Regions from separate parts of the Thalassotalea montiporae genome, predicted to be linked through region 1. Evidence: predicted binding sites of a transcription regulator. Region 1 holds the regulator's gene; each other region holds the start of a gene.
What was found. The regulator sigma-54, encoded in region 1, starts transcription at its own class of promoters, with help from an activator protein. The targets are predictions, from matches to a motif close to GTTGGCACGNNNNTNGNNT.
Positions count from the first base shown of each region.

Region 2: the regulator sigma-54 is predicted to act here: its motif matches at 1,391-1,409, upstream of ACSLUR_RS07945 (PEP-CTERM sorting domain-containing protein).
Region 3: the regulator sigma-54 is predicted to act here: its motif matches at 1,421-1,439, upstream of flhA (flagellar biosynthesis protein FlhA).
Region 4: the regulator sigma-54 is predicted to act here: its motif matches at 1,690-1,708, upstream of flgF (flagellar basal-body rod protein FlgF).

Region 1 covers NZ_JBQRUO010000001.1:483,734-486,934, forward strand. Annotated here, with positions in the region: gene lptA (lipopolysaccharide transport periplasmic protein LptA) at 1-260, shown strand, start outside; gene lptB (LPS export ABC transporter ATP-binding protein) at 264-998, shown strand; gene ACSLUR_RS02005 (RNA polymerase factor sigma-54) at 1,060-2,568, shown strand; gene hpf (ribosome hibernation promoting factor) at 2,596-2,883, shown strand; gene ptsN (PTS IIA-like nitrogen regulatory protein PtsN) at 2,887-3,201, shown strand, end outside.
Region 2 covers NZ_JBQRUO010000002.1:305,583-308,783, reverse strand. Annotated here, with positions in the region: gene ACSLUR_RS07950 (substrate-binding periplasmic protein) at 123-1,013, opposite strand; gene ACSLUR_RS07945 (PEP-CTERM sorting domain-containing protein) at 1,645-2,352, shown strand; gene ACSLUR_RS07940 (ParA family protein) at 2,582-3,201, shown strand, end outside.
Region 3 covers NZ_JBQRUO010000001.1:978,765-981,965, forward strand. Annotated here, with positions in the region: gene fliR (flagellar biosynthetic protein FliR) at 1-149, shown strand, start outside; gene flhB (flagellar biosynthesis protein FlhB) at 190-1,320, shown strand; gene flhA (flagellar biosynthesis protein FlhA) at 1,486-3,201, shown strand, end outside.
Region 4 covers NZ_JBQRUO010000001.1:924,028-927,228, reverse strand. Annotated here, with positions in the region: gene flgH (flagellar basal body L-ring protein FlgH) at 1-63, opposite strand, end outside; gene flgG (flagellar basal-body rod protein FlgG) at 81-869, opposite strand; gene flgF (flagellar basal-body rod protein FlgF) at 891-1,634, opposite strand; gene flgE (flagellar hook protein FlgE) at 1,889-3,201, opposite strand, start outside.

The sequences.
Region 1 (3,201 bases):
TTGCTAAAGGGCAACCAGCAACATTTGAACAACTGCTTGAAGATGGCAGTAAGATTCGTTTGCAAGCCAATGAAATTAAATATGAACCATTAACGTTCACTATCACCATCTCGGGCAATGCATTGTTGACGCAAGCTGGTAGTGAAGTTAGCGGTGAGAAAATCGTATACAACACGCTAACTGAACAATTGGAAGCAGAGGGTGGCAGTAACCAGTCGGTAACCACCATTTTAAAACCTAAAGCAAAAAGTGATAAATAGCCGATGACACAAGAAGTAACACTTACCGCGTCTGGCTTAGCAAAAGCTTATAAAGGTCGACAGGTTGTTAAAAATGTCAGCTTGTCGGTCAGTACTGGACAAATTGTGGGTTTACTTGGCCCTAATGGTGCGGGTAAAACCACGTCGTTTTATATGATTGTTGGCTTAGTGCCGAACGATAGCGGTGAAATCACTTTAGGGGCAGATGATTTAACTTTGTTGCCTATGCATGAGCGCGCGCGTCGCGGTATTGGCTATTTGCCGCAAGAAGCGTCTATTTTTCGCAAACTGACGGTTTATCAAAACATCATGGCGATCTTGCAAACACGCAAAGACTTAACGGAAGTTGAGCGTGAAGAAAAACTCGAATTGCTTATTGAAGAATTCAATATCGGCCATATAAGAGATAATACGGGCATGAGTTTATCGGGTGGTGAACGTCGTCGTGTTGAGATTGCCAGAGCGTTAGCAGCCGACCCATTGTTTATTTTGCTAGATGAACCTTTTGCCGGTGTTGACCCAATTTCAGTTGGCGATATTAAAAAGATTATTTTGCATTTAAAGCAACGTGGCATTGGCGTTTTGATCACTGACCACAATGTTCGCGAAACACTTGATGTGTGTGAGCATGCATATATCGTTAGTCACGGAGAATTAATCGCTGAAGGTGATTCAGAACAAATTTTGGCGAATCAGCAAGTAAGAGATGTATACCTAGGTGAGCAATTCACGCTATAGTTAAATCATTAGCGTTTTACTTGAATAAAAGAACACAACAAAAGGAAACCGTTAGACTTAAATGCGTCCATCATTGCAGTTAAAAATTGGTCAGCAACTTACGATGACGCCGCAACTTCAGCAGGCTATCAAGTTACTACAATTATCAACATTAGACCTTCAACAAGAGATTCAAGAAGCGCTGGAAAGCAATCCACTGCTTGAAGTGGATGAGTCGGCGAGTGCCTCATCGGAAAGTAGTGACAGCGAGTCTATTGACGATGCTTATTCTGCTACGGCAACGACTGAGCAGGTGACAACAGATGGTTCTGAAGATGCTATGCCTACCGCTGATGAAGTCAGCACTACCGAGGCGATGGAAAAAAATGACATTCCAGAAGAGTTGAGTATTGATACCACTTGGGATGAGTCATTTAGTGCAGGTGTAAGTAGCTCAGGCATTGGCACTGCAGGCAGTGATGACTACGTTTATCAAGGTGAAACCACCGATTCTATTCAAGACCACTTGCGCTGGCAAATGGAGCTAACACCCTTTAGTGAAACCGATGAAGCCATTGCTATGGCAATTATCGATGCCGTTGACGATGCTGGTTACCTAACTGTTTCTGCCGAAGATATTTTGGAAAGTCTAGGTCTTGAAGAAGTTGAACTTGATGAAGTTGAAGCGGTATTAAAGCGTATTAATATGTTCGATCCTATTGGGGTGGCAGCGCGCTCTATTCCTGAATGTTTATTGATTCAATTGAATCAGTTTGATAACGACACACCGTATTTAGCAGAAAGTAAGCTGATCATTAGCGAGCACATTGATTTATTGGGTAATCGTGACTATCGTCAAATAATGCGAAAAACCAAGCTCAAGGAAGACCAGCTGCGCGAGGCACTGCGCCTGATCCAATCATTAAACCCAAGACCTGGTGATGCGGTAGTGCAAGGTGATGATCAGTACGTTATCCCAGATGTTTCTGTGGAAAAGAAAAATGGTCGCTGGGTGGTTGAGCTTAATCCAAGTACAGCACCAAGATTATCAATTAATCAGCAATACGCAGCGATGACCAAAAGTATGAAGTCATCGGACGATAATCAGTTTATCCGTTCAAACCTGCAAGAAGCCAAATGGTTCATTAAAAGTTTAGAAAGCCGCAACGAAACGCTGCTGAAAGTGTCAAACTGTATTGTTCAGCGTCAGCAAGGCTTTTTTGAATACGGGCCAGAAGCGATGCGCCCGATGGTGTTAAACGACATCGCAGAAGCGGTTGATATGCATGAGTCAACCATATCGCGTGTAACCACGCAAAAGTTCATGCACACGCCTAGAGGTATTTTCGAATTAAAGTACTTCTTTTCTAGTCATGTTAGTACGGAAAATGGGGGGGAATGTTCATCTACTGCTATCAGAGCATTAATTAAAAAGCTTGTCTCAGCAGAAACTCCATCGAAACCATTAAGTGATAGCAAAATGGCGGAACTATTAGCAGAGCAAGGGATTAATGTTGCGCGACGGACAATAGCTAAGTACCGAGAGTCCTTATCTATTCCACCGTCAAATCAAAGAAAAAGTCTACTTTAAGTATTCAAGCAATGAGGAATAAAGCTTATGCAAATTAATTTATCAGGCCACCACGTAGAAGTGACAGATTCATTACGCGATTTCGTTAACACTAAGTTTGCAAAGCTGGAGCGACATTTCGATCACATCAACAATGTATACGTCGTTCTTACCGTAGAAAAATTAAACCAAAAAGCCGAGGCGACAGTTCACCTCAACGGCACAGAGGTTCACGCCTCAGCACAAAATCAAGACATGTACGCATCAATTGACTCGCTCATTGATAAACTTGACCGCCAAATCCTTAAATACAAAGGTAAAATTACTCAGCATTAAACTATGAAGCTGCAAGATATACTAACCGAGGACTGCACATCCTGTGCAGTCCCACTGTCAAGCAAAAAGAAAATCCTCGAGCAAATTTGCAGTATTGCAACTAGTCACATTCCTGAACACTCAACATTTGAATTGCTGCAAAGTTTGCTGGCTCGTGAAAAAATGGGCAGCACAGGCATTGGCAATGGTATTGCAATACCACACGGTCGCCTTACTGGCACGAATCAAGTTGTGGCAGTACTGATGACCACTGAACAGCCAGTGGCGTTTGATGCGATTGATAACCGCGCTGTTGATATCTTCGTGGCGTTATTTGTG
Region 2 (3,201 bases), on a different contig from region 1:
TTACGCCGTTATATGGCTAACTCATGTTTTAGCGCCTAGCCCAAGGGTTAGCAAAGGGGCGTTTTTGTTATTAAGCGCATGTACTGATTGTTCCAACAAGAAGACTACGCTTTTTGGGATCACTAATTGTTGGTAGCTTTGTAGTGAACTCGCCGAATTTCAAGAAACTCGTCATTAGCAACTCCTTGCTCGATAATCTTCTCCAACTCAACTTTGCGATGAAAAAGCTTTGAATTTGGAGAAATGACAAAATGTGATTGCTTTCTCAAGTATTGAGGCTGCCAAGTAGACTTGACTATATCTTCAGTTAAACCCATTTGTTGCAGTACCGCCTTAGTGCTCAGATTCGTATGAAAAAAACCATCAATGCGATTGTGCTTCAGCAGCAATATTTTTTGTTCTAGCGTATTAACCGTGATTTTTTTGGATGCCTTATCGTTGTCAAATATTGGGAAGACTTCTGAGCCTGTATTTAAGCCAATGGCAGCGTTGATAAGCTGTCGGTAATTGGTGATTGTATCTTTGTCGTCGTGATTGACGAACAGATATTCGGTAATTGGGCTGTAGGCGGGTTGCAAAAAGGTGAGTGCTGGGTTTTCTCGGTAGTTGAGAATAATGATATCGATAGTGCCTTTCTCAAGCTCCTTGATTCGCCGCGCCAATGGCATAGGTTTGATATTGACTTTAACGTTGAGCTTTTGGCCGAGATAGCGCATATATTTGGCGTGTAAACCTTTGGGAAAATCTGGCGATACCGATGCGGTAATTACAGAATCTTCGACATGTGAAACAGTGTCTTGGGCAAACACAATAACGGGCAGTGTAAAAAACACTGACAATAGTATGATTATTGAGCGATAACTCATGGTGCGCAATGTCGAAAGCCTTCCACTAATGTTGGTTTGAACACTTGTTGTTGGTATTAGGGCGTGTTGATCTTTCAGGGTTGTTTTTGCAGCAGTCTGTTTGGGTTTTATACAAGGCGGCACTTGTGCAGTGTAGTCATTCTCCATAAATAAGTGCCAACAAAGTAGAAAACTCAAACATACGCTGCCCTTTTGTTTTAATTGATTGGGTTCATCTAAACGCCTCCTGCTCATTGTTGCTCGCTTTTTACATAGAACAACTATGCGACAAAACGAGCGCCGCGATCAGAAAGCGTTTAGATTGAACAAAATTCAACCTCGAAAGCTCAACACGCCCTGATCTCCAGCCTATTTGGTCAGGCGATGTTACGGCAAAAGTCAGCTAGCTTATTTAATAATACTTAGCTGAAGGTCATGCCCTGCTTTGACTCGGGAGCTTTGTTTTGGTTTACGTGCTTTACTTTAAGTGCTGTCTATTAAGTATAGTGCTCTTCACTCAAGGCGGCTGTTTTTCTTAGGTGGTAGCTGGCTGATATCTGGCTTCTAACTCTTTAACTTATTGAACAGTAAATAATTACTAGTAAGTGTCAGATTATTTAACACTTTCTTTTGTTGAGAAAAAGGATGAACTTTAACTCTATGATAATTAGGAGTTTTTTATAATGGTGTTGTTTTTGCTTAAGCACATGTTAACTATCATGTTAAGCAAGCTAACTATTTGTTTAACATAGAAAACATTATTGTTTTATCTTTTAATTAACTTGTTTTAGGTTGTAGCATGTTGAAGTCTATTAAAAGCCTTTCATTTTTATCTCTATTCCTAATTTTTACTAATGCGCAAGCCAATATTATTATTGATACCAGTTTGTGGACATTGGCAGAATCTCCTGCGCGTGGTGGCTCGCAAGGTATTACCAGTGCAAATGGCAATCAAGCAATACAAAATAACAATGCCAATGGCGCTTTAATTAGTGATTTCATTTTTGATGGTGATTTTGTATTTAGTGGCTTTATGACGCCGACATCGGATTTATTTGATGATGACGATATTCTCGGTGTTGTGTTTGGCTGGCAAGACGAGCGAAATCACTATCGCTTGGGTTGGGAGCAAGGTGGCTTAAACGATCGTGGTGATCGTGCTGACGGCCGGTTCTCCGTTTCTAGTGGTCTGTTTTTAGTTAAAGAAGTCGATGGTGTTTCAAGCACTTTGTTCGAGCAGGAATTGTTTTGGCAGGATGATGTTAATTATCGCTTTAGCGTTTCACGTTCAGGTGAGGAAATTTCATTTAGCTTAGGTGGTGTAGAGCAGTCATTTACCGATAATAGCTTTACCGCTGGCCATGTTGGCTTTTATACCGAGAGTCAAACGGCACGCTTTTCGAGCTTAGCTGGCCGTCCAAACAGTGCTGAAATTCCAGAGCCAGATACTTTAGCATTGCTTGGTTTAGTTTTACTTGGTGTCGCGGTGCGTAAATCTCGCCGCTAAACCATTGTCAGGCTAATAGTGTGAATGCTGATTTGTCTTGAGCTATCAAGCAGATCAGCTAGTCACTCGGTTGTTTCAATAAAACCACCGCCACCGCTCTGTTACTCTAGTTATTGTCAGCAATAGTTGAACTTATTTAGTCCTTTTCGGCATAGCGAGGTTGCTTATTATTTGTTAACGTGAGTAAGTATTAATTGTTACTACTTACAAAGAGTTGATAGGGAAATTCATGATCCGAGTGCTTTTTAATAAAAAGGGTGGGGTAGGTAAATCAAGCCTTGCTGTTAATCTTGCCGCGATGTCGGCTGCAAGTGGTTTACGTACCTTAGTGATAGACCTTGATACTCAGTGCAATACCTCTTCTTATTTATCAGCACTTGATATTAGCGACGATGACTCTATCGCAGCGCTATTTGAACAGACCATTACCTTTCATTTACGCAAACGTCCTATCATTGAGTATTGCCAACCAACGAGTTACGAGAACTTGTTTATTATCCGTGGCTCTGAGCGAATTAAAGAGCTTGAAAGTGAACTCGATAGTCGTCACAAAATCTATAAATTACGCGATGCACTAGCGACTTTACGTGATGATTTTGACCGTATTTACATTGACACACCACCTGCGCTGAATTTTTACAGCCTGTCTGCTTTAATTGCGGCAGATAGTTGTTTAATTCCTATCGATTGTGACGACTTTGCGCGTCAGGGCCTGTATAGCTTGCAGCAGCAAATTCAAGAGATTAAAGAAGATCATAACGAAAATTTGCACGTAGAAGGTATTATTGCCAACCAGTATATGGTGAATGCCAATTTACCGGGCCTCATTATTCAAGAGCTGATTGAGGA
Region 3 (3,201 bases), 500 kb from region 1:
ACATTTTCTCGGTTGGCTTTCCGATTACCATGACTGGCGGGCTTATCATCATGTGGCTTACGTTAGGTAACTTTTTGCTGCATTTTGAGCAGCAGTGGGCACGTGCCATTGATTTTACTTGCTACCTTGTTGATTGCGGTGCACGTTAATTTTCTAAATGTATAAATTTCTGATGGGTAACTGGTAACCATGGCAGATTCAGACTCAGGCGAACGCAGTGAAGAGCCGACGGCGAAAAAACTGTCGGAGGCTCGACAGAAAGGGCAAATCCCTCGCTCGAAAGATTTAGGCACTATGTTCGTGTTAATCAGCAGTGCGGTTGCGTTGTTGATGGTCGGTGATTCGTTAGTGCTTAGCTTGTCACAAATGATGAAGCGCATGTTTACCTTTACTCGCGAAGAGGTAATGGATACTCAGAATATTTTTAACATCGTTGGTGAGGTTTTCGCCGGTGTGATGTACCCAATGTTATGGATTTTTGCGATTATCACGCTCGCAGCCTTTGTTGGAAACACCTTGTTAGGCGGTATGAATTTTTCCTGGGAGGCAATGGCGCCCAAGGCTAGTAAGCTTTCACCACTGCAAGGCTTTAAGCGAATGCTAGGCGTACAAGCCGGGGTTGAGCTGATTAAATCACTGCTTAAGTTCTTTGTTGTCTTTTTTGTTGCGATAACCTTACTCACCGTTCTCTTTGAAGAAATCATCAGCTTAAGTTTAGAGTCAGCGCCGAGTAACTTTGGTCACGCGGTTGAGATGCTCTTGTGGATGTTCTTAGTTTTGGCCTGTTCATTGGGTATCATTGCTGCCATTGATGCGCCATATCAAGTTTGGAATCACACCCGCCAGCTCAAAATGACTAAACAAGAAGTTAAAGATGAAATGAAAAACACTGAGGGTAGCCCAGAAATTAAAGGGCGTATCCGCAGGGCGCAGTATGAGATGTCGCAACGCCGTATGATGCAAGATGTGCCACAAGCTGACGTGGTAATTACTAACCCAACTCATTACTCGGTCGCATTAAAATATGACACCGAACAAGGCGGCGCACCGATGATGATTGCCAAAGGTGCAGACCAAATGGCGATACACATACGCACTATAGCAAAAGAGCATGGTGTTGAAATTCTGCAATCGCCTGCGTTAGCGCGTTCTTTGTATTACACCGCAGAAGTTAACGAAGAAATACCTGAGGCTCTGTTTGCGGCGGTAGCACAAGTTCTGGCTTTTATTTTTCAGTTAAGAGCACACCGCTCTGGCAAAGGCCGCCGCCCAGTGCCATTGGCTAAAAACCTTCCAATCCCAGACGATTATCGATATTGATACCGCAAGAATAGTTTAAGTAGCAATTTAAGCTATTGTTTCAGTAATAGCTTTAGTTATCGCCTTTAGTTATCTAATAGTTTAGTTAGAGCCTGAGCTAGCTGGCTTACTTATTGCTTAAACGGTAGTATCCCGTAATCGTCAAAACTTTATCACTAATTAGAAATGCAGTTATTAGCGAAACTCCCTCAATTTGACAAAAGTAAAGTAAACCACCTTTCTGGCTTAGGTACGCCTTTCTTAGTAATGGCCGCACTTGGCATGATAGTACTGCCAATGCCTGCCATGCTATTGGATGTACTTTTTTCATTTAACATTGCTTTATCACTCGTGGTGTTGCTGATTACGGTTTATACCTTAAAGCCGCTAGATTTTGGCGCATTCCCATCGGTATTGTTGATTGCGACTATCCTTCGGTTGTCATTAAACGTGGCAAGTACGCGCGTGGTGCTGCTGGAAGGTCATGAGGGGCCTGATGCTGCTGGGGCAGTCATTGAAGCGTTTGGTTCGGTTGTTATTGGTGGTAACTACGCGGTCGGTTTAGTGGTCTTCCTAATTTTGATCATCATTAACTTTGTTGTAGTCACTAAAGGTGCGGGTCGTATTTCTGAAGTAACGGCGCGTTTTACCCTAGATGCTATGCCAGGTAAACAAATGGCTATCGACGCCGACCTTAATGCTGGCTTTATCACGCAAGACCAAGCACGTGAACGCCGCCAAGAAATCACCAGTGAAGCAGATTTCTATGGTTCGATGGATGGTGCCAGTAAGTTCGTAAAAGGTGATGCGATAGCAGGTATTTTAATTCTTTTCATTAACATCATTGGTGGCCTAGTCATCGGCATGGTGCAGCATGACTTAAGCTTTGATGCTGCTGTTGAGATCTACACCTTACTAACGATTGGTGATGGCTTAGTTGCACAGATTCCGGGCTTATTGCTTTCAGTAGGCACTGCAATCGTGGTTACCCGCCAAAATACCTCTGAAGAAATGGGCAAGCAGGTCAGCAGTCAGTTAGGTCAAGCCCGTTCACTGTATATTGCGGCTAGCGTCATGTTCGTTATGGGGATTGTCCCTGGTATGCCGCATTTTGCGTTTTTAACGTTTGCAGCATTAATTGCCGGTATTGCTTACTTCGGTGAAAAACTGAAAGCGAAAAAAGCGGATGAGGCTCAGCAGAAAGCCCAAGAAGAGCAAGTACAAACTCAACAAAAAGAAGAAGAAACGAAAGATTTAAGCTGGGATGATGTAAACCATGTTGATGTAATTGGGCTAGAAATTGGTTATCGCTTAATTCCGTTGGTGGACAAAGCACAAGGTGGTGAGTTACTCAATCGCATTAAAGGGGTCAGAAAGAAACTTTCGCAAGAGTTTGGTTTCCTTGTGCCGGCAGTGCATATTCGCGATAACTTGGACCTAGAGCCAAACACTTATCAAATTTCATTAATGGGGGTTGCGGTAGGTGAAGCGGAAATTCGCCATGATCATGACTTGGCAATTAACCCCGGCCAGGTATTTGGACAACTTGACGGAATTCCGACGAAAGACCCTGCTTTCGGCTTAGATGCTGTATGGATCAAGCAGAATCAACGGGAACAAGCGCAATCGCTTGGTTACACTGTGGTAGATGCGGCTACGGTACTGGCTACACACTTGAGCCAAATCTTAAGTAACAATGCGTCACAGCTTATTGGTCACGAAGAAGTGCAAAACTTACTCGACCGTCTAGGCCAGAATTATCCGAAACTTGTTGAAGGACTAATTCCTGACGTTCTGCCACTTGGCACCGTTGTTAAAGTGCTACAAAACTTAATGAACGAAGGTGTTGCAGTGCGTGATATGCGCAGCATTATTCAGACACTAGTAGAGTATGGTCCGAAG
Region 4 (3,201 bases), 440 kb from region 1:
TTGTTGAACGCTAGCGCAGCCAGTTAGCAGCGCCATAATAATCACGATAGTTAGTTGTTTCATCAGGTTAACCTCAACTATTAAAGTTGCTGGTTCAAGTAACTCAGCATTTGATCGACCGCTGAAATTACTTTTGAATTCATTTCGTAAACCCGTTGGCTCTCAATCAGGTTAACCAACTCTTCCGTGGTATTTACATTTGACGTTTCAAGCGCTCCTTGCACTATCATGCCGTAACCTTCCAAACCTGGCACACCTTGCGCTGGCGCACCACTAACAGCTGTTTCAGTAAATAAGTTCTGACCAATCGGCTCTAAACCAGTTGGGTTGATAAAGTTGACGGTGTTAATTTGACCAACAACGGCGTTGTCAGCCTGTCCTTGAATTCGTACCGAAACTTCACCGTCTTGCGAGACATTAATCTCAAGCGCATCATCTGGAATTGTAATTTGTGGCTGTAATGGATAGCCGGCACCAGGGGTAACAATGTTGCCTTCTTCGTCCATCGTAAATTGACCATTACGGGTATATGACGAAGTACCATCTGGTAGTAAAACTTCGAAGAAGCCGTCACCTTGAATCATTAAATCCAATGAATTGTCTGTGGTAATCATATCCCCTTGGGTATGAATTTTTTGCGTTGCAACCACTTTGGCACCGGCACCTAACATTAAACCCGATGGTAATTCAGTGTCTTGAGCACTACGACCACCCGGCTGATTAATTGTTTGATACAGCAGGTCTTCGAATACTGCGCGACTTTTCTTAAAGCCAACAGTACTCGCGTTCGCTAAGTTATTGGAGATAACAGCAATATCTTTTGTTTGCGCATCTAAGCCAGTTTTACTAATCCACAATGCTGGGTTCATACTTCACCTCGAAAAAATAAATTAGAAAGCACGCAATAACGAAGAACTTGCTGAATCAATTTCTTCTGCTGTTTTCATTAGTTTCAGTTGCATTTCAAATTGACGCTGCAACGCAATCATGTCGGTCATTTCATTAACAGGGTTAACGTTACTGGCTTCAAGCGCACCGCTTGCTAGTTGCACGGTTACATCCGCTGGCTCATTATTGCCGTCTTTACGACGAAACAAGCCGTCATTACCCTTTTCAATGTCTCGTACATCTGGGTTAACCATCTTGATACGGCCAACTTCTTCTTGTGCGTTAGCTGGCGCACCTTCTGGCTGAACGGAAATTGTTCCATCACCGGAAATATGAATATTGTTAACCGGAAGCGGTAAAAAAATCGGTCCGGCGTCACCAATCAATAAATCACCATTGCTGGTTTCTAGGCCGCCCGTTTCAGTTAACTTTAAATGACCAGCTCGGGTATAAGCTTCGCCACCATCTGGCGTTTGTACTGCTAACCAACCATCACCTTGAATGGCAACGTCAAGATCACGTCCAGTGGTTTGAATTGAACCGCCGCCAAAATTTTGGCTGGCACGTTCAGTCATGGAAAACACCCGAGTTGGCAACCCTTCACCAAAAGCCTGCATGGTTCTAGCTTGCGCTAAATCGGCTTTAAAGCCAGTAGTCTTGGCGTTTGCGAGGTTGTTCGCTGTAACCGCTAAAGCGTGCATATTTTGCTTTGCACCGCTCATTGCGACATAGAGCATTTTATCCATTGTGGACTCCGATCAACGTTGCATATCTGTTAGTTCAATATTCTTAAACTAGTAAAAGCAAATAAAGTGCCAGAAATACCAACTTACCGATAAAAAGAAAATCAGAAGAGAATTTGAAGTGTAAAGCGACAGTACAAAGAAGAAGGCGTGAATTATAAAGTAGGCGTAAAAAATAGAAATCAAAACAAAGCCCCAATAAAACTTGGGGCTTGATAAACAAAGCTAGATAATTGTTTAATAAATCTGCTAGTAGACTATCGAATCTGCAAAATTGTTTGGTTTAGCTGGTTATCAACTTCTAGTGAACGAGAGTTCGCTTGGAAGTTACGCTGAGCGGAAATCAAATCGATAAGCTCGGCGGTTAAGTTTACGTTCGACTGCTCAAGTGCCGATGAGTTAATCGTACCAAATGTACCTGAGCCGGCTTCACCTGCTAATGCCTCACCCGAAGTTAAACTTTCTTTCCAAGAGGTTCCACCGACTTGTGTCAATCCTTGGTTATTGGCAAAGCTAACTAGAGCAACTCGCGCAAGCGGCTCTGAAGTACCATTTGAGTAGGTGGCACGAATTAAACCATCGTCGTCAATATCAAGACCTGTTAATCGGCCAACCGCTAAACCATCTTGTTCTAGTGATGTAACTTCAAAGCCCGCAGCAAATTGCGTAGGCTCGTTAGGGTTACCGCCTGTTGTATCTAAATTAAAGTCAATGGTAATTGTCTGTGTCGGATCTGCACCATTAGTTAAAATACCTGCACCCAATGTGTTAGTGATTAATGTATCGGGAAACTGACCTTTAAATTCGCCGCCGGCAGAAAAATACAAGCGTGCTGCACCAGCTGGTATACCCGCACCGGTTGGAGTCGTAGGTGGCGTAGAATTATCTTCACCCACACCAGTTGGCGAAGGGTCGTTAATGGCAACTTGGTTACCATCAACAGCAGTATAGACATCCCACTCATTAGCCGCTGATTTTTTAAAGTAATAGGTCATAACATGGCTATCACCTAAACTGTCAAATACGGTTACCGACGTGGAGTGGTTATACGTCAGAGGATCGGTAATATCAAATGCCGCCGCAATAACCGGATCGCCTGCTGGCAAGTTCATGCGAATATCGACCTCGCGACTCTGCATTGGAGAACCCGAAGCTGTCGGAATTTGTATCGGTGAAGCGGTACTTAGCGCAACAGAAGATGAAGAGCCATCACTGTTAACGGGGAAGCCTAATAGGTGACCACCCTGCGAATTAACAATAAAGTTATCTGAATTTAACTTGAATTCACCAGCACGCGTATAAGAGCGCTCTAAACTACTCAATTCAGGCACTGTCGCGAAGAAACCGTTACCTGTAATCGCCAAATCCAGCGCGTTGTTGGTAAAACGTATACTACCTTGGGAAAATTGCTGTGCCACTTCTGAGGTAAGTACACCATCACCGGCTTTTGTATTACCTGCTGCCAATAGCGATGTTGCAAATACATCGACAAACTCAGCGCGAGACTCTTTAAAACCTGTGGTGTTAACATTGGCGATGTTATTTGACGTTACATCTAAATCTTTTTGGG